4 regions of the Bacillus sp. 41-22 genome follow, and region 2 is predicted to be linked to each of the others. Evidence: riboswitches for the same ligand, from Rfam matches in the RefSeq annotation. Region 2 holds a riboswitch; each other region holds the start of a gene.
What was found. A riboswitch is a leader RNA that binds a small molecule or an ion and turns the genes downstream of it on or off. The one in region 2 is predicted to bind S-adenosylmethionine.

Region 1: it holds a riboswitch for S-adenosylmethionine, as region 2 does, so the genes downstream of both, LCF45_RS16120 (hypothetical protein) here and LCF45_RS21040 (bifunctional homocysteine S-methyltransferase/methylenetetrahydrofolate reductase) in region 2, are expected to answer to the same signal.
Region 3: it holds a riboswitch for S-adenosylmethionine, as region 2 does, so the genes downstream of both, LCF45_RS15255 (M20 family metallopeptidase) here and LCF45_RS21040 (bifunctional homocysteine S-methyltransferase/methylenetetrahydrofolate reductase) in region 2, are expected to answer to the same signal.
Region 4: it holds a riboswitch for S-adenosylmethionine, as region 2 does, so the genes downstream of both, LCF45_RS01000 (MetQ/NlpA family ABC transporter substrate-binding protein) here and LCF45_RS21040 (bifunctional homocysteine S-methyltransferase/methylenetetrahydrofolate reductase) in region 2, are expected to answer to the same signal.

What each region holds. Positions count from the first base shown of each region.
Region 1 is NZ_CP084035.1:3,151,423-3,156,685, forward strand. Features, by position in the region: gene LCF45_RS16095 (VOC family protein) at 1-133, shown strand, start outside; gene LCF45_RS16100 (short-chain fatty acid transporter) at 406-1,752, shown strand; gene LCF45_RS16105 (hypothetical protein) at 1,793-2,146, opposite strand; partial or broken gene LCF45_RS16110 (NAD(P)H-dependent oxidoreductase) at 2,143-2,718, opposite strand; gene LCF45_RS16115 (SWIM zinc finger family protein) at 2,741-3,178, opposite strand; gene LCF45_RS16120 (hypothetical protein) at 3,384-3,704, opposite strand; SAM riboswitch class I at 3,743-3,841, opposite strand; gene LCF45_RS16125 (hypothetical protein) at 3,963-4,154, shown strand; gene LCF45_RS16130 (YwiC-like family protein) at 4,186-4,908, opposite strand; gene LCF45_RS16135 (ECF transporter S component) at 5,093-5,263, opposite strand, start outside.
Region 2 is NZ_CP084035.1:4,105,776-4,111,038, forward strand. Features, by position in the region: gene metH (methionine synthase) at 1-835, opposite strand, end outside; gene LCF45_RS21040 (bifunctional homocysteine S-methyltransferase/methylenetetrahydrofolate reductase) at 835-2,667, opposite strand; SAM riboswitch class I at 2,738-2,847, opposite strand; SAM riboswitch class I at 3,050-3,163, shown strand; gene metI (cystathionine gamma-synthase/O-acetylhomoserine thiolyase) at 3,253-4,365, shown strand; gene metC (cystathionine beta-lyase) at 4,362-5,263, shown strand, end outside.
Region 3 is NZ_CP084035.1:2,973,975-2,979,237, reverse strand. Features, by position in the region: gene LCF45_RS15265 (VOC family protein) at 1-323, opposite strand, end outside; gene LCF45_RS15260 (AAA domain-containing protein) at 435-2,744, shown strand; SAM riboswitch class I at 2,820-2,921, shown strand; gene LCF45_RS15255 (M20 family metallopeptidase) at 3,010-4,215, shown strand; gene LCF45_RS15250 (DUF2199 domain-containing protein) at 4,321-4,854, opposite strand; gene LCF45_RS15245 (Lrp/AsnC family transcriptional regulator) at 4,989-5,263, opposite strand, start outside.
Region 4 is NZ_CP084035.1:169,246-174,508, reverse strand. Features, by position in the region: gene LCF45_RS01015 (FAD-binding oxidoreductase) at 1-233, opposite strand, end outside; gene LCF45_RS01010 (DUF6612 family protein) at 346-1,110, opposite strand; gene LCF45_RS01005 (NAD(P)-dependent alcohol dehydrogenase) at 1,256-2,164, shown strand; SAM riboswitch class I at 2,245-2,358, shown strand; gene LCF45_RS01000 (MetQ/NlpA family ABC transporter substrate-binding protein) at 2,444-3,256, shown strand; gene LCF45_RS00995 (methionine ABC transporter ATP-binding protein) at 3,269-4,309, shown strand; gene LCF45_RS00990 (methionine ABC transporter permease) at 4,284-4,952, shown strand; gene LCF45_RS00985 (SDR family oxidoreductase) at 5,001-5,263, opposite strand, start outside.

The DNA of each region.
Region 1 (5,263 bases), 950 kb from region 2:
TCTAAACGAGACTATTCAGCATCTTGAACAAATTGGCGTACCTCTTGAAAAGAAAGAAGAGATTAGTGAATTTGGAAAGTTTATTTGGATTAAAGATCCTGAAGGGCGATTGATTGAGCTTTGGGAGAAATAGTGGATTTTAATCATTTGCTATTATGCTAACAGATGCTTTAGTTCAATAAGGTAAATAAAAAAGTGCACCTCCGATTATTAGACACAGTCTAACAATCGGAGGTGCACTTTTTTAATCTATCCAACTTAGTATAAGCCTATCCATTTATTAATAATATCAATCTATCAATAAATTACAATCATCTTGAATGTCTGAATTTTCCGTAAATTAAAGGTTATCCCCCAAACAACCTCGAACATTGTAATAAACATACATAAGGAGGTTGATCTATTTTGTTTCGTTCATTTACAAATGGATGTGTTGCCCTTGTGCAGCGTTTCTTACCAGAACCGTTTATTTTATCATGTTTATTAACTGTTTTCGTTATCTTCTTCGGCATGTTTGCCACGCACCAAACACCGGTCGAAATGATTACGCATTGGGGCAATGGCATTTGGGGACTTCTCGCCTTTTCTATGCAAATGGCTCTTGTACTCGTGACAGGATCTGCATTAGCAAACGCTCCTCTTATTAAAAAAGGATTAACGAGAGCAGCGAAATTACCGAAAACAAATGGACAAGGTATTATTGCAATTTCAATCGTAAGTTTACTAGGAGCATACATAAACTGGGGATTTGGTATTGTTGTATCTGTTTTATATGCAAAAGAAGTGGCAAGACAATTAGAAGGTTTAGATTATAGGTTAGCAATTGCTTCTTCCTACTCTGGATTTCTCATTTGGCATGCAGGTCTGTCTGCTTCTATCCCTCTTACGTTAGCAACTGGCGGCGAAACGTTAATTAAAACGACAGCTGGAAGTATTAAAGAAGCGATTCCAATAACAGAAACGTTATTCTCACCATACGCACTCGTGCCAGTTATTATTTTTCTCGTTACGATGCCTCTCATTAACCGGGCCATGCATCCAGATGAAAAGCATACAATTACTGTAGATCCTAGCGTATTCCATGAAGAAGCTGCCGCTCAAGAAGTAGGGAACAATACGTTCGCTGAAAAAATGGAAAATAGTATGATTATTACACTTTGCATCGGATTATTAGGTCTTATTTATATTTTTAACTATTTTAGTACGAAAGGCTTTAACCTTACACTTGATATCGTTATTTTTATGTTATTAATTGCCGGTCTTATTTTCCACCGTACTCCGATTCAATATATTCGCGCTTTCTCTGACTCAACTAAGAGTGCTTCAGGTATTTTACTTCAGTTTCCGTTCTATGCTGGAATTATGGGGATGATGATTGGAGTAAATAGTGAAGGTCTTTCGCTTGGAGGAGCTATTTCTACTTTCTTTATTAGTATTTCAAATGAAACCACATTCCCGCTCTTTACATTTTTAAGTGCTGGCATTGTAAATATTTTCGTTCCATCTGGAGGCGGTCAATGGGCAGTGCAAGCACCAATTATGATTCCAGCTGGCGCTGAACTTGGTGTACCTGCCGCGAAAACAGCGATGGCAATTGCATGGGGCGATGCTTGGACAAATTTAATTCAACCTTTCTGGGCATTACCGGCATTAGCGATAGCTGGTTTAAGCGCGCGTGATATTATGGGATTTTGTGTTGTTAACTTACTATATGCAGGATTTATCATTAGTCTATGTTTCTTATTTATTTAAACGAAAAGCTAGTTTTATACTAGCTTTTTTATATAATAAATCATTCATTATCTATACAGCTTATTACCTTTCTCCACTCTACCTCTGCATGATTTAATGCTTCATATGTAAACAAATCTTCACATACTTTTTCAATCATATGAGGATTGTTCTTAAGGAAATTCCACTGCAATACTTTAGGAAGAAAATATGTTTCATATTCTTTACTTCCCTTTATCACCTCATCAACTTCTCTTTCACAAATCCCTCTTATTAAATAATCATTTCTTAATTGTATTTGAATTTGTTGAAACGTTTCACTGTATTTCTTCAATTGGACTAAACAATTAATATACGTACGCAAAAGTTCGTCATCATAATTGCAACACTTTATAATACGATCGATTTCATTCATAATGTACGAGCCGCTTCTTCTATTTGTAACAGCCATTTTTCACGCTTCGTTACTTTACTCGTTTTCACAGATTGAAAAGTAGAACGTTTTATATCGCGAATACCACAAAAACGTAAAACCCCTCTTTTCATCATAATCCAATCCGCTGATCAATATAATAGGGACACGTACCATAACGGTGAGTCTAACGTATTAATAACCCACGCCTTCTTTCCTTTCAATAACCCTTTCGGTAAAGCTCCTTCATATTTATAAGCAAATCCAGCTATAAAAATACGATCGATAAATCCTTTTAAAATAGCAGGCATGCTCCACCACCATATCGGATATATGAAAAGAAGAATATCCGCTTTCTGCACTAATTCTCTATATCGCTTCGTCTCTTCTTCATTTAGTAAATCACGTCTTTTCTTCTCTCCATTAAATACAAGCACTGGATCAAATTGTTCTTTATATAAATCAAGTAGCGTAACAGAATGATTTGTTTCCTCAAGTCCTTTTTGCACATGCTCTAAAATTGCCCCATTAAAGCTTGAAGGATTAGGATGAGCGTATATAATTAGTACGTTCACTACAAAACAACTCCCTCTTTAGTTAAAGTTTCCCCTTCTTTAACATCTTCTCTACAATTTGCACATTTTTCGAACTTTGTAACAAACGATTTAATACTGTTAGTAGCTCTTCTTTTTCTAAACCTTTCAATTGCTCTTTAACTGTACTCTCACCAGTACCTTGAATTTCATACACAACTGCCGCCATATGTTTACAATAATTTTCATAAGGACACTCGCAGCTACTTTCTGCAAAATCTTCAAGATCAATAATCACTTCATAATTCCCTGCATTTCCAGTAACGAAAGCAAATACTTTCTTGTCGTGTATTTCAACATCTTCTACATGTCCCTCTTCATAATATTCATATCCTCTATCTATAATGTACTTTGGAATCCATTTCATTATATCTTTTAATAAGTATGCATACATCACAACACCTCTTCCTCTAATTCCCTTTTGACTTCCAAAATCCTGCATGTTATTCTAATAACTGTCAAGTAGCGAGTCTACGTGACAAAACGACTGACACCTATTCGGCGGAGGTGTCTCTTTTCATTTGCAGCCGATATGAAGTGCCTCTTTCAGGCACATTCAATCTTTGACACTACACACTCAACACCATTCCCTTGTATCAGGCTGCTTTAGCAGTCTTTTACTCTACATACTTCAAAAAAAAGAGAGCTCAGCTCCCTTTTCCCGCCTTATAAAATACCCCTTTTTCAGCATAGCGATATTCATCATCAGCTAAAGTAATTTTCCCATCCAGTTTGAGTTCATCTAATAGTCTTGATAAATAAAATTGATGTAACATTTTTTTAGTGAATTTTCCTTCATGATGCGAAACGATATGTTCTTGAATATCTAACAATGATATTGGCTTATCTTGCTCTATCATATATTCATAAACTGTACTACGCAGTTTTACGTATTTTTCGAGTGTCACAGTACTTCGCAACCCCTTTCTTCTTATTATATGTTTTCGTAATCGGTTTTTTTGCAACAAAAAAACCTCTCCGATAAGAAGAAGTTACGTATATCTTCGTCTTATCTCCCAGAACAAATATGTTCTGCTGGAATTAGCACCTGCATCGCGGTTGCTGGGTTTCATCGGGCCAGTCCCTCCACCTCTCTGGATAAGAAAATATTCACTTTAAATTTAACTATACGTAATTTTATTATAATTGTCAAATAAATATAAAAAATTATATTTTCTTCTTTATTGTTCATACTACAAAAAGATGTACAAAAGGAGGCTACTACTTTGAAAAAGAATGCTCGTGGATACGTACAAGATTCTTTTCATTCCTTACAAGAAGCGAAACATTGTTTAGAAGATGCATTACAAACTGTTGAAGAAGATTTTAATCGCGCACGTATTGAACAATCCCTTTACGCTGTAGAGCAAGCTCTTCAACGTTGCGATTACACCGTTCACATTTTAGAACAAGAATGAAAACTTCCCATCAAAAGATGGGAAGTTTTTTTCAAATGGCATACTTCATCATTATTACCGTTATTATTAAAAAATATACAGAATTAACAATTTCTAAAATCCCTACTTTTAATATAGAAATCTTTTTGCCATACAACATAATGGCCCGAATTACACTTGGTACAAATATGAGTGAACACCATGGATTTATAGCAAATACAATTACCGTTAATACAATATGGTATCCCCAAGATATAAAACGATACTTCGGATTATTTTTTTCACGAATCATCGTTTTTACATAAAACGTACTTCCTAAAAAATATAGAAATGAAATAAGCGCAATGAATAATGCTGTTTTATCTATGAATTTCACGGAGAAATAATAACTGATTAAACCACCTATACAAAACACTATAATCGCACAAACATCATTTAGTAATGCTCGTTCATTTTTTTGACGAGCGTAATACATATTTACAATAAACAATGGAATCATTAATACTGCGAATAAAAGAATTCGCCATTCATATAATAAAGAAATCATCCCAAATACAAATGCAATGATAAAATAAATAATTGCAGCGTGTAGAAATTCTTTTTTTCGTCTTTGCCTTATGTACATGAGAAATGGATAAGTAGCTAGATAGATAAAGAACCAGGCTAAAAACAATGGGATATGATAAAAAGTAGGTTTACCAAGTAATACACTTAATAGAAATGGTATGACAAGCATCGCCCATGCTCCATGTTGCTTCGGAATAACTAACTTCATTAACTATACACCTCCCTCTTGAAAATAGTTCTCACCTACTATTATACAAATAAATTCATATAATAACGGACATATATTGAATCTATTTTTTGACAATAAAAAATGCTCCTTACAATATGTAAGAAGCATGAAAGAGGCAAACGAATATGTAAGTCGCGACCCTACCTTATATGAGTATGCTTTTCTATGTCACGTTATGCTCATCTAATATACCGTATTTCTTTTTAAATCTTGTGAGGATCGTAATCCATGACGTACTAAATAGCAGAAGGAAAATAACATTCGATATCGCGTGACTCAGATCAAAGTAAAAACTTGCGACATAGTAAGCAATAACTGTTTCCCACGTTGCTTC
Region 2 (5,263 bases):
TCCATCCTTCTTCAGCAAAACGTTTTACTTTTTCAGCAAGTGACGCTGGAGATTCGTGATAATGCCCCTCTTCATCAGGAAGACCAGCGTTTGGATAACACGAAATATAACACTCCGATAAATCAGATAGGGAACGTATATGTTCCCTCATAAATTCTGGACCAGTAGCACAGTTTAATCCAACCGATAATGGCTTCATATGCTCTACCGATAAATAAAAGGCTTCGATCGTTTGACCCGCTAAAGTCGTTCCCATCGGTTCAATTGTTCCAGAAATCATAATAGGTACTATTTTGTTTAGTTCTTCAAACGCCGATTGAATTCCAATGTACGCAGCTTTCACATTACGCATATCTTGACTCGTTTCAACGAGTAATACATCAACTTCTCCTCTTAATAGTCCTCTCGCTTGCCTTGTATAGGCTTCAATTAACTCTTCAAAAGTCACACCACCTGTAACACTAATCGCTTTCGTCGTTGGTCCCATCGCTCCCGCAACATACACTTCTTTCCCACTTTCTTTAACCGCTTGCTTCGCCAAAAGCGCTGCCCTTTCGTTTAACTCTTCATCTAAATGAGACAATGCATAATCACTTAATACAATATTTGTTGCACCAAACGTATTCGTTTCAATAATATCTGCTCCAGCTTCAATGTAGACTTTATGAATATTTAAAATAACATCCGGTCTTGTTTTTACTAAATATTCATTACAACCTTCGTATTCTTCTCCTCCAAAATCTTCCGCTGTTAAGTCTTCTTGCTGGATCATCGTTCCCATTGCACCATCTAATATTAAAATTTCATGTTGTAATCTCTCTTCTATTCGTTTCATCAATTAATACCTTCTTTCACTTCTTGCTTTTCTCTCACATATTTCACGAGATGTTCTGTAATTTCATATTTTAAAAACGGTGTAATAAGATAAATACCGTTAAAGTATTTCATCGCCGCATCGATCAACTCTTGTGAAATACGAATCCCTTCCTCTATGGCTGCCTCTTTCGTTTCATGTCCATCCATTCTTTGTCTTATCTCTTCAGGGAGAGTAATACCCGGCACTTCAAAATGAAGAAAATCTGCGTTCCGCTTACTTACTAACGGCATAATTCCAATAAAGATAGGTTGTTCCAAATGCTTTGTCGCTTCATATACTTCTTCTATTAAAGCAACATCATATATCGGCTGCGTTAAGAAATATTCAGCACCAGCATCAATTTTTCGTTCCATTCGCTTGACCGCTGCTTTTAAATGCCTTACATGAGGATTGAATGCACCTCCAACAGAAAATCTTGTTGCCGGACCAATTGATTTCCCTAAAATAGAGCGTCCGTCGTTCATCTCTTTAATCATTTTAATGAGCTCTATCGATGACAAATCATATACAGAAGTTGCACCTGGGAAATCACCAACGCGCGCTGGATCACCAGTTAAAGCTAGCACTTCCTCCATACCTAATGCTGATAATCCAAGTAAGTGAGACTGTAGTCCAATGACGTTATGGTCTCTACACGTTAAATGCGTCAATACTGGAATATCATGCTTCGTTAATAATGCACCCATAGCCATATTCGAAACACGAGGAGATGCTAATGAATTATCTGCTAGAGTAATAGCATCCGCTCCAGCCCTTTTCAGTGCTCTTGCCCCTTCAAAAAAACGCTGCGTGTCTAACGTTTTCGGTGGATCTAATTCCACTACAACTGTCGTTTGTTTCTTTGCCTTTTCTGCTAGAGTAACATGAGCTCTCGAACGCTTCTCATGTGTATGGACCACTTTAGGCCTTTGAATCGTCTCCTTTGCTATTACAGGTGCAACATTTGCAATAGCACGTTTCATTCCTTCAATATGTTCCGGGGTAGTACCACAACAACCACCTAATAAACGAATACCTTGTTCAATAAATTTCGGTGTCATTTCTTCAAAATATGCTGGACTTCCCTCATATACGTAACGCCCTTCCACATAATTCGGGAGACCTGCATTCGGATATGCTGATAAATAGCCATTTTGAGGAATCGATATCATTTTGAAAGCTTCCGTCATGTGAAGCGGGCCTAGTTGACAGTTCAACCCAACAACATTGGCACCGTAATCTAAAAGCTGTTTTAATATTTCATTGACATCATTCCCATTTTGAGTCGTACCTGCCTCATGTAACGCTAACTGAGCAACAATCGGAATATTCGTTTGTTTACGCAATACTTTAACCGCATGCAATAATTCAAATTCATCATAAAAAGTTTCTAATAGTAATCCATCAACCTGTTCTTCTAGTAAAGCACCTGCCTGCTCAAGTAACATAAATTCTCGCTCTATATCAGTCGTTGTAACAGCACCAATATGTTTCATACCTCCAATTGTCCCTAAAATTGCATTCCGATCTGTTACTGATGCTTTCGCAATATTCACTGCCGCTTTATTAATTTGGACAACTTGATTCTCTAGACCATACATGCGGAGTTTCGCTTCATTCGCACCATACGTATTCGTTTGAATAACATCCGCTCCAGCAGCTACATATTGTTTATGGATCGATATAATTAAGTCCGGATCAGACAAATTCAATTCTTCAAAACTACTTTGTAAACCATGCGAATGTAATAACGTTCCAACCGCACCATCACCTATTACAATTCCTTTTGATAATAAATCTAGTAATTTCACGAATCTCCCTCATTTCTATCAATATAAAAACCCCCTCTTCACTTTGAAGAGGGGGACATAATTGTTCCTCCTCTTATTATGCAAAACACACGTTTTGCAGGTTTTAGCACCGTTTCAAACATTTAGTTTGAAGGTTGCCGGGTTTCACAGGGCCTTTCCCTCCACCGCTCTCAATAAGAGTTTGTCTTTATTATTTTATTTATGTAGCTAAAAGGAAATACGTTCCCCTTTTAACAATGTTTGTTAATTTTTTATAAATTTAGCACGCACTAAAATAAAAGTCAATGACACTTGCGGAAAAATAAAAATTATTTAAAATAAAGTTGCAATTCAATTATCTTTTGTTGTAAAGTTAAAACCATAATAAAATTTCATACGAACATTCTTATCTAGAGAGGTAGAGGGACTGGCCCTTTGACGCCTCAGCAACCATTAACATTCATTCGTTAATAAGGTGCTAATTCCAGCAAATTGTGAAAGATTTGACAGATGAGAAGAAGACTCTATTCAATCCGAAAGCCTTCTTCTTAGAAGGCTTTTTTTATTTTCACTTAGTCGTTCACTTTAAAAAGGGGGAATTTTCACATGTCAACAATCGAAACAAAACTAGCACAAATCGGGAACCGTAGCGAAACTACAACAGGAACTGTTAATCCACCTGTTTATTTCTCAACTGCTTATCGTCACGAAGGAATTGGTAAATCTACTGGCTTTGACTATTCAAGAACTGGAAATCCGACTCGTGGTCTTTTAGAACAGGCAATTGCAGACTTAGAAAGCGGTGAGCAAGGGTATGCCTGTAGTTCAGGAATGGCGGCTGTTCTCCTTGTCCTTTCACTATTCCGTTCCGGAGATGAGCTTATCGTATCTGAAGACTTATACGGGGGAACATATCGTCTATTTTCCGAACATGAAGACAAGTGGAATATTCGATGTAGATACGTAGATACACAATCTATTAAACAAATTGAGCAAGCAATCACATCTCAAACGAAGGCTATTTTCATAGAAACACCGACTAATCCATTAATGCAAGTAACTGATATCGTAAGTGTAGCAAGTGTAGCGAAAAGGCACGGACTACTTCTTATTGTAGATAACACGTTCTATACACCTTATATACAGCAACCATTAACAGAAGGTGCAAACATCGTCCTTCACAGCGCAACTAAATATTTAGGCGGTCATAACGATGTACTAAGCGGACTTGTCGTTGCGAAAGGGAAATCTCTTTGCGAGGAGCTTGCTCATTATCATAATGCCTCTGGTGCTGTCTTAAGCCCGTTTGATTCATGGCTATTAATTCGAGGCATGAAGACTTTAGCACTTCGCATGAAACAGCATGAAGAAAACGCTCATGCAATTGTTGCTTATTTAAATGATGAAGATGGTGTGACAGATGTATTTTATCCAGGAAGAGGTGGTATGATTTCATTTCGCCTTCAAGATGAAACTTGGATTAATCCTTTCTTACAATCTTTATCCTTAATTACATTTGCTGAAAGTCTTGGCGGTGTCGAAAGTTTAATGACTTATCCAGCAACGCAAACTCATGCCGACATTCCAGAAGATGTTCGAACAGCACGTGGTGTTTGTAATCGTCTTCTCCGTTTTTCAGTCGGCATCGAAAATAGCAACGACTTAATTCAAGACTTAAAGCAAGCAATTAAAATTGTAAAAGAAGGTGTAAGAATATGAGTTATTCCATAGATACGCTTTTACTGCATAATCAATACAAGCATGACTCACACACAGGAGCTGTTAACGTTCCCATCTATAACACATCAACATTCCATCAGTTTGATGTAGATGCTTTTGGAAAGTATGACTATAGTAGATCTGGAAATCCAACACGTGAAGCTCTTGAAGATATCATTGCTTTATTAGAAGGCGGGACAAAAGGATTTGCCTTTGCATCAGGCATTGCAGCCATTTCTACTGCATTTCTCCTTCTTTCACAAGGTGACCATGTTCTTATTTCAGAAGATGTATATGGAGGCACTTACCGAATTATAACTGAAGTTCTCTCTCGTTACGGTGTTTCACATACATTTGTTGATATGACCAATTTAGAGGCAATAAAACAAAATATCAAACCGAATACGAAGCTCTTTTATGTAGAAACACCATCTAACCCACTTTTAAAAGTGACAGATATTCGCGAAGTTTCTAAACTCGCAAAATCTATTGGTGCTCTTACATTTGTTGATAATACATTTTTGACACCACTATTCCAGAAGCCACTTGACCTTGGCGCCGATGTCGTTCTTCATAGTGCCACAAAATTCATTGCCGGTCATAGTGATGTTACTGCCGGATTAGCAGTTGTAAAAGATGCCGAACTCGCTCAAAAACTTGGATTTTTACAAAATGCATTCGGCGCTATTTTAGGACCGCAAGATTGTTCTCTCGTGCTTCGCGGCATTAAAACATTGCATGTACGTCTCGAACATTCAGCTGCAGGTGCCAACAAAATCGCACATTTTTTACAAGAGCACTCTAAAGTTCAAAATGTCTATTACCCTGGATTACAATCACATCTTGGCTATAGTATTCAACAAACTCAAGCAACATCAGCTGGGGCTGTTTTATCTTT
Region 3 (5,263 bases), 1.1 Mb from region 2:
TCTGGTAATGTTTCAATTTCTTCTCCTAGTAGAAAGGTTACTTTGTGTTTCTTTAGTCTTTCGATTTCATCCTCTAATGAATCCACTTTAAAGCAAATGTGATGTACTTTTCCTTCTGCCGGAAGAGAAGAGTTGTAGCCTTCAATGAGTTCAAGTATTGTTTCCTTCGATTCTTCTACACCTAAAAAAGCGAGTTTTAAGTCTGGATTCGGGTGCCCCATACGTTTAATGAGCTGTAAGCCGACTACTTCTTCATAAAATGAAATAGATGTTTCTAAGTTTGCAACCATAAGTCCAACGTGTTCGATTCTTCTAACTGGCATGTAGATTCCTTCTTTCTGAAAATTATATACAATATATTATTGAAAATTAAGAAAATAAGCAAGATAAAAACCTTACAAATTTTAGCGTGTTATATGGTATAGTGAGAAAGTATGTTTGGGGAGAAGGAAGGAGATTATACGATGAATACAACTACTCAAACTCCTTCATTATCGGAAACAATGAAAGAGTGGCATTATGCGTTAGCATATGAAATTAAACATTGGAAAACGATAGGTGGTAGTAAAATCTCTATCATTAACGGTCGTTTTTTATATACAGATTATGAAAGTACAGTATACGTATTTCAGCTTATTTCGGAAGTAAGCTTACCTGAAGGTTCACCAATTCGAATTGAGTTCGATGGTGAGGAAGCGACAGGGGAAGTATTATCTGTACATGGATTAGAAATCGAATTGAAGTTAAATGATTATATACAAGGCGAAATACGAGAAGCCGTTTTATACAGTGAACCGTGGCAATTGTTAGAGCAACTGCAAGAGAGATTGAAAGAAGCTCATAAAGATAAGCTGAAACGTAATCGTATAAAGCGTCTTGTTGATGGGACGAGCAGTCCGAAACATATTGAAAAGATGAAAAATACGAAAAATGAATTGGCGTATCGTTCTTTTTACAATCCAACAACGTACGTGTGGGGACCACCGGGAACAGGGAAGTCTTACAATTTATCGCGTATTATTTCTGCTCATTATCAAAAAGGAAAATCGGTACTTGTGTTAGCTCATAGTAATGCGGCAGTAGACGTATTAATGAGTGAAGTAACGAAGCAAATTGAGAAGAAGAAGAAATGGACGCCTGGAGAAATTGTTCGTTACGGTTATAGTCAACATGAACATATACGAAATCATGAAACGTTACTTGCATCGAAGTTAGTTGAAACGACGAATGGATCTTGGGGAGAAGAAAGACTCTATTTAGAAGAGACACGACAAGATCTTCGTGAAAAGATTTTATCATATAAAGCGACTTCTGCTGATAAGAAGCGTATACAAGAGATTGAAAGTGATCTTCGAAAGCAAAAAGCGAAAATTAAAGAAGTAGAAAAAGAATACATTGAAAATGCGAAAGTAATCGGTGCGACTTTATCGAAATGTGCAATTGATTCACTTATTTATGAGCGTACATTTGATTTAGTTGTCGTAGATGAAGTAAGTATGGCTTATGTTCCGCAAATCGCATTAGCTGCTTCACTTGGGAAACGTATTGTCGTTTGTGGTGACTTTTTACAGTTACCTCCGATTGCGATGGCGAACCATGAACTCGTTCGCAAATGGCTCGGTGAAGATATGTTTTATCATGCAGGGATTGTTGATTCTGTAAATAAATCAGAAGCACATCCGAACCTTTTTATGCTGCAGGAGCAAAGACGTATGCATACGGATATATCGAAGTTTACGAATTCATTTATTTATAAAAATAGAGTGTACGATCATCCATCTGTTTCAGAGCGTAAAGAACTTGCGAAACTGCAACCGTTCGCAAATGAGGCGAGTGTTTTATTTGATACGAGCTTAATGGGAGCCTTTTCTTTAAAAGACGCTGCTTCCGGTTCTCGTTTTAATATTATGTCTGGTTTAGTAGCGATGCAAATGATGTTAATTGGATTGTTAGACGGTGTTCAATCTATCGGTGTAGTTACGCCTTACAGGGCACAGTCCCGCTTTTTATCAACGTGCATTAGAGAAATGTTGCAGAAAACGAAATATCAAAACATACCAGTTTTAGCGGCGACAGTTCATAAGTTTCAAGGGTCTGAAAGAGATATGATGATTTTTGATACGGTAGATAGTTATCCGCAAGAACGACCTGGCGTGTTATTCTTTGACCATAAAAATCATCGCCTCGTCAACGTTGCAGTTACGAGAGCGAGAGGGAAGTTCATTCAATTATCAGATTGCCACTACATGCGTAAAAATCTTTCGAGAAAACAAGCGTTATCACAATTAACAGCTCATATAGAACGTCACGGAGATGTATATGATCGCACGACATCAAGACAATTGTGGGAGCGGAAAATTTCGAAACGTTTACGCTGGTTTATGGAAATGAATCTTGAAGAGCCGAAAGGGTTATTGAAAGATATTTTAGCCGCAAAACGAAAAATTATTATTTCACTTCCAAGTACAAAGCAAGTAGATAAACGAGTCTGGCAAGCGTTAATGCGTACAAATGCGCAAATAACAGTGTATAGTGATGGACCAGTTCCGTTAAAAAATGTAAAGTTACAAAGACAAAATAAAGCATTCCCGTTTATCGTAATCGATGATGAAATCTTTTGGGCAGGAGCACCTCTTACATCTCAAATGATGTTTGAAGGTAGTATGGAATTTCCGTACATATGTGCAAGATTACAAGCACCTGAAACAATTGGTGTATTAAAAGGATTTTTAGATATTCGGTAAATTCGGATAGGAATTCCTTGACTTTTACTTGGAATAAACTTAGAATAAAAATAATTTAATACAATTTTATGAAAATTCTTATCACGAGAGGTTGAGGGACTGGCCCTATGACACCTCGGCAGCGGATTCTTTATGAATACTGTGCCAATTCCAGCAAGGTAACTTGAAAGATAAGAAAGAAGCTCATTTTGACTGTATATACAGAAGCCTCTTTCTATCTTTTAGAAAGAGGCTTTTTTACGTGAAAATAAAAGGAGGAAGAAAAATGGGAGCGACAGGAGTAACGTCACAAAGAAAAACAATTGAAGAGAGTATAGAAAGAAATAAGGAAAAGTACATAGAAACAAGTCATAATATTCATGCGAATCCGGAGATTGGTAACCAAGAATTTTACGCATCAAGAACGTTAAGTTTGTTGTTAGGAAGCGCAGGATTTCAGTTGCAGCACAATATAGCTGGTCATGAAACAGGATTTATCGCGCGGAAAAGTTCCGGGAAACAAGGACCAGTTATCGCATTTTTAGCTGAGTATGACGCTTTACCAGGACTCGGTCATGCGTGTGGTCACAATTTAATCGGAACAATTAGCGTTGCAGCAGCGATCGCGTTATCAGAAACGCTTGAGGAAATCGGCGGAGAAGTTGTCGTGTTCGGAACACCAGCAGAAGAGGGCGGGCCAAATGGTAGCGCAAAATCGAGTTATGTGAAAGCTGGCTTATTTAAAAACATTGATGCGGCGCTTATGATTCATCCGAGCGGAAAAACAGCTCCAACGAGTCCATCACTAGCGGTCGATCCACTTGATTTTCATTTTTACGGAAAAACAGCTCATGCAGCGGCCTCACCAGAAGAAGGAATTAACGCATTAGATGCGATTATCCAGCTTTATAACGGTATTAATGCACTTCGCCAACAACTTCCGTCAGATGTGAGAATTCATGGTGTTATTACTGAGGGCGGAAAAGCACCTAATATTATTCCTGACTACGCCGCAGCAAGGTTCTTCATCCGCGCAGCAACGAGAAAAAGATGTGCGGAAGTAACAGAGAAAGTAAGAAACATCGCACAAGGAGCAGCGTTAGCAACAGGTACAAAAGTAAAAATTCATCAATTCCAAAATGAAATCGATGAACTACTCGTAACAAAAACATTTAATGACGTTGTAGCGGAAGAGTTAGAACTACTAGGTGAAGATGTAAACCGTAAAGAAAGAGTAGGAATTGGCTCAACAGATGCAGGAAATGTAAGCCAAGTCGTACCGACAATTCATCCGTACATTAAAATCGGTCCAGATGACTTAATTGCACATACGAATGAATTTAGAGAAGCGGCACGTTCAGAATTAGGAGATAAAGCGCTAATTACATCCGCAAAAGCACTAGCAAATACGGCGTATCGATTAATTACAGAAGAAGGTTTGTTAGAAAAGGTGAAGGAGGAGTTTAGGGAGGAGCAGAGGAATCAGGGGTAGGTGGTTAAAATACAGTTGAGTGTTCTCTTTTCGAAGAGAAATCTGATTAATAAGTGAAAATGCAATAAAAAAGAACATTGATTTTTCAATGTTCTTTTTTATTTACTAATCATTTATTTCTTCGTTATTTTGATAACAAATTTCTTCAGCAATTTCTTGGATGCGATCTAGTTTAATACCATCTTTTTGTTCAATAGATAATGGATGGTCTGTTAGTTCGAGTTGAATATAAGGTTTGTAACCGATTTCTCTAGTATGAACCATTGTTTTTAAACTTACTGTATCTGGATAACAAGGAAGTTGGGTAGATAACCAACCAAACATTGGCTCTAATTCGTTTTCTCTTCCTTTCGTTTCCCAGTAATCAAGCGTCTTTTGGAAGTTTGTTTCACTTAAAGATACCCATACATCCCATATAAAAGGTCCCTCTCCATCTAAAACTGGAATTTCAATACAACCTTTCATAAAGAAATATTCATCATCAATTACACATAGATCTTCATCCATTTCAACTCGACTCTCTAGCTCTTCTTCAGGGATATAGTAAAAATAATCGGGAGCCTCATTCCCATAACATATAGGGAGTTCATCGTGAAATACTCCGCAAAATTTACAAACATAGCCTATTTTTTCGTTCATTAATTTTCTCCTAACCATCTATAACAATTGTGTTTGATCATTTGATTTTAAATAGATTATATCATTTGTTTTTTTGATTTCTCTCACAAAGAAGCAACTTTTAATGTTAGCGGAGGTTAATACGTATCCTTTTATCAGAACGACAATTTCTCTTCAAATTCACTCTTTAAAACAATTAAAGGAGATGATAATCCAAATTGCATTAAAGAGTCTAAAAATGCAGCGAGAGAATCCATCGAATCGCTCATGACTTTCATCATATAATTAAATTCCCCGCTAATTCGATATAAATCTGTTACTTCAGGAGCGGCATTACAATATTGGATAAAATCAGAGCATTGACTCGTTTTGAACATAATGAATGCTTGGATGTTTTTATTAATTTTGGAAGGCTCAAATTTCGTTCGGT
Region 4 (5,263 bases), 1.3 Mb from region 2:
CTATGTTGCATACCTGCAATAGAAATCTTCTCTCCAGAAACATTTGCATCTTGCACTAACTGTTTTAATGAACGTTCATCCTCAGCATTTTCAACACGTTTAATTTTCGTTGGAAGCAACTTTCCTACATCGCTCATAATAGGATGTTCTAGTTGCTCTTTATATGTATTTATAGATGTCGCAAGCAACACTGTATAAGCTACAATGACCACCGCTATCTTTCTTTTTTTCAAATGACACTCTCCTCTTCCACAGTTTTCCCTCTTCATATTGTACCTATTTTCCTAAGAAGAAAGTATAAAAAAGAGAGGGCACCTTATTTTAGGTCCCCCCTGATCAAAACTGTTACTTTGCTGCCGGCAATTGTATTGGGTCAAACTTTTCGTACGACGTATATTTTGCATTCGTAATAATGTGTGCCTTATCCTTACCATTACTACTCATAATCATATCTATCTTCGCTGATTCATATTTAAAATCTTTTGTAATGATATATTCTGCATCCACTTCTTCTATCTTCGCATTTTGTGCTTGTAACATTTTCTTCTGCGTTTCATCCATGCTAGTTAACATACTTTCTGTTTCTTGCCCTTTTAATGTAAATTTCAGTTTATATTTATCTCCGCTTTTCTCCATCTTCATTTTATCTAAAACTACTGCTGGTACTTCTAAATTATCTATAATATCTTGAGTCGCTTTCATTCCACCAGCGTTTAATTGCTCCTCTGGTACGGTTATAACTTCTCCTGTATTAGGGTTTTTCACCTCACCAGCAACTTTACCATCCACAGTATACACTACAACATCTGTACCAGAAATATTCATTTCAGAACGAGAATTCTTTGTCTTTGGCTCTAATTGCATCTTAGCCTTTAATATATCCATCTCTGTTCCCTCAGCTTTTAACCCTACATCATATGTCATCGTTACATTTTCTTCATTTTTAAAAGCTTCGTTCGTTTTCTTGAAAACATCCTTCGCTTCTAATTCCTTTTCTTTTTGCATGGCTTCTTTTTTCGGTTCATCAGTCTTTGTTGTTTTCTCATTGCTACACCCTACCCCTAGACTGATTGCAAGCACTAAACTTGAAATAATAATAGTTTTTTTCATAATGTCGCCCCCTTTCCCAAAATAATATCACCTCTTTTCCTACGAAATCTATATAATTTTTAATCTTTATTCGCTATATAGCGACATGTTTAATGAAGGTTTTAAATATGATGTAAATAACAACAACTCATTTCAGGAGGTCATTATGAAGGCGATCATTTGCACACAGTATGGACCACCTAACGTTCTTCAGCTTCAAAATATAGAGAAACCTACACCTAAAAAGAACGAAGTATTAATTAAAATTCACGCAACAAGTGTAACGACTGGAGATTGTAGAATACGCGGCTTTAATAGCCCCCTCTTATTTTGGATTCCTATGAGGATCATATTAGGTTTCAGAAAACCGAGAAAACCTGTACTCGGCGTAGAGTTATCCGGTGAAATCGAAGAAGTAGGAACAGATGTAACTCAATTTAAAAAAGGTGATCCAATTTTTGCATTAACAGAACTAAACCTCGGTGGTTATGCCGAGTACACATGCGTACATGAAAGTGGATTAATAACATTAAAACCTACCAATGTGACGTATGAAGAAGCGGCAGTTATTCCTTTTGGCGGAACTTCAGCATTACATTTCCTGAGAAAGGGCCGTATAAAAAAAGGGCAACAAGTGCTCATATATGGTGCCTCCGGATCAGTAGGAACAGCTGCTGTACAACTTGCTAAATATTTCGGCGCGACCGTTACGGCTGTTTGTAGTAATTCAAATTTTGAACTCGTGCAATCTTTAGGAGCTGATAAAGTAATTGATTATACGAAAGAAGATTTTACTAAGCAAGGCAAATGCTACGATATTATATTTGATGCAGTTGGGAAGTATAAAAAATCCCTTTGTACAAATACATTAACACCCAATGGAAAATATGTATCTGTTAATGGAATGATGGCCAAGGTAAGTAAAGAGGATATGATTCTATTAAAAAAACTAGTCGAAACGGAAAAACTAAAGCCCGTTATTGATAGAACTTACCGATTAGAAGAAATTGCTGAAGCTCATATGTATGTGGAAAAGGGACATAAAAAAGGGAACGTTTCGATTACCTTAAAATAAAATATATTCAGAAAATAATATTGACAATTCTTTTTGTAAGATTTACTATTAGTACCATATTAAAAAACTACATACACATACTCTTATCAAGAGTGGCGGAGGGACTGGCCCGATGATGCCCGGCAACCGAGCTTATAACGTATAAGCTAAGGTGCTAATTCCTGCAGAACGATTTTCGTTTTGGAAGATAAGAGAGGAACCTATTTCGTCTATTCGGCACCTCTCTTATTTTTGAGAGGTGCTTTTTATTTTGGAACGTATATTAAGGGGGAATTATAGATGAAAAAGGTGTTATTAAGTATTGTAAGTGGAGCGGTATTATTGTTAGGTGCATGTGGTGCTAATTCTGATAAAGAGGTAAAAGCATTAGATGAGAAAAAGATTACTGTCGGCGTAACGGGTGGACCGCATGAACAAATTTTTGAAAAGGTAAAAGAAGTGGCAGCAAAAGATGGTCTCGAAATTGATGTAAAGGTATTTAATGATTATGTAGCGCCAAACGTATCTTTAGATGAAAAAAGCCTCGATGTAAATAGCTATCAAACTAAATCTTATTTAGACGTATTTAAAGCTGAACGCAACATGAAATTAACTGAAGTATTTTCCACAGTAACATTCCCTATGGGTGTATATTCTAAAAGCTTAAAAGATGTAAAAGAATTAAAAGAGGGCGATGCAATCGCTGTCCCAAATGATCCAACAAATGAGCTTCGTGCTTTAAAGCTATTTGAAAAAGCAGGTGTTTTAAAGGTTGATCCAAAAGCTACAGAAAAAGCGACTGCAAAAGATGTAATTGAAAACCCGAAAAATTTAAAGATTGTTGAATTAGAGGCATCTCAATTACCAACACAGCTAAGTGAAGTAAAGGCAGCTGCAATTAATACAAACTTTGCATTAGGTGCAAAATTAAGCCCAGCGAAAGATTCTATTTTCCGCGAAGGAAAAGATTCACCATATGTGAATTGGGTCGTTGTTCGTACTGAAAATAAAGATGATGCTGTTGTTAATAAATTAAAGAAAGCTTATCAATCTAAAGAAGTAAAAGATTTCATTGAGAAAAAATTCGATGGTTCTGTTTTACCGTCTTGGTAGGAGCTGACTATAATGATTGAATTAAAAAACGTCTCCAAAGTATTTACAACAAAAAAAGGGAATGTTGAGGCTCTTAAATCAACTTCCCTTAAAGTAAAAAAGGGCGAAGTATTTGGAATCATCGGATATAGTGGCGCTGGTAAAAGTACATTAATCCGTTGTGTAAATTTATTAGAAAAACCAACGACAGGAGATATCATTATAAATGAACAAGAGTTAACAACCTTATCGACAAAAGAACTCGCAAAGGCGAGAAAAAAGATCGGCATGATTTTTCAAGGATTCAATTTACTTAAAACCGTTACCGTTTATGAAAATATCGCACTACCCTTACGTCTATCTGGTCTTCCCAAAAATGAAATTGAAAAAAGGGTAGAAAAGTATTTACGCATTGTTGATCTCTTTAATAAAAAAGATGCCTATCCAAGTGAATTATCTGGTGGTCAAAAACAACGTGTAGCGATCGCTCGCGCACTATCTCATGAGCCTGAAGTTTTATTAAGTGATGAAGCAACGAGCGCATTAGATCCGGAAACGACTGATTCTATTCTTGATTTATTATTAAAGATCAACGAAGAAATCGGAATTACGATTTTGCTAATTACACACGAAATGAATGTCATCCAGCGTATTTGTGACCAAGTTGCTGTAATGGAACATGGATCTGTCGTTGAAAGTGGAACAGTGAAGGACATTTTTACAAATCCACAACATGTAACAACGAAGAAATTTGTAAATAGCGCGTTTGCAGCTAAAATTCCAGAAGAGGTACAGAAAGAACTGCAAAGCACCGGGGAAATCGTAACACTTTCATTTATAGGAACCGCTTCAGGAGAACCAGCGTTAGCTGTCGCTACAAAACGTTTCCACGTATATCCTAATATTTTATCAGGCAATATTACACAGTTAAAACATGAGGCATATGGAAAACTGATCGTTCATATGCAAGGTGAAAAAAGTGAAGTACACCGTGCCTTATCATTTTTACAAGAACAAGGGATCATCGTAGAAGGAGGTAGAACAGATTATGGGAAACAAGTCCTTTTTGGATGAGTGGGGTAACGTAATATGGGAAGCAACAATTCAAACATTTCAAATGACATCTATTTCACTACTTATCTCTATTCTTATTGCATTACCACTCGGTGTCACACTTGTTTTAACGAGACCTGGTGGACAGCGAGAAAATAAAATTATCTATCCTATTCTTAATACAGTTATTAATATCATTCGTTCTCTTCCGTTTATCATTCTATTATTCTTCATTTTACCTTTTACAAAGTTTCTAATGGGAACGTCCATTGGCGTGCAAGGTGTTATCGTACCACTTGTTGTCTTCACAGCCCCTTACATTGCCCGTTTAATGGAAACTGCTTTATTAGAAGTGGATCGCGGTGTCATTGAAGCATATCAAGCAATGGGAGTCTCTACTTTAAAAATCATTTGGCACGTTATGGTTAAAGAAGCTCGCCCGTCTCTCGTACTTGGATTAACAATCGCAACGATCGGCTTAATCGGTGCAACAGCAATGGCTGGACTTGTCGGTGCTGGCGGCCTTGGTGATTTAGCATATCGATTCGGACATTTACGCTACGAACCTGAAGTAATGTATGCAACCGTCTTTATTTTGATTATCCTCGTTCAAGGATTACAGTCTTTAGGGAATGGTGTTGCACGAAGATTGAAGAAAGATTAAAAAGAAGGTATCTCATTGAAATGAGATACCTTCTTTTTAATTATAAAATTATCTCTTAAATCCACCTTCTGAATGAATAACTTGCCCTGTAATCCATTCCGCTTCTTCGCTCACTAAAAACTTAATAAGCCTTGCTGCATCCTTTGGCTCACCAATTCTGCCGAAAGGAAACATCGGTCTTAATCCTTGCTTTATCTCCTCAGTCATCCATCCTGTACTAGTTGGACCTGGATTAATTGCATTCACTGTTATCCCTAAATGGGCCACTTCCGCTGACAACGTACTAGTAAGAGCGTCAATTGCTCCCTTCG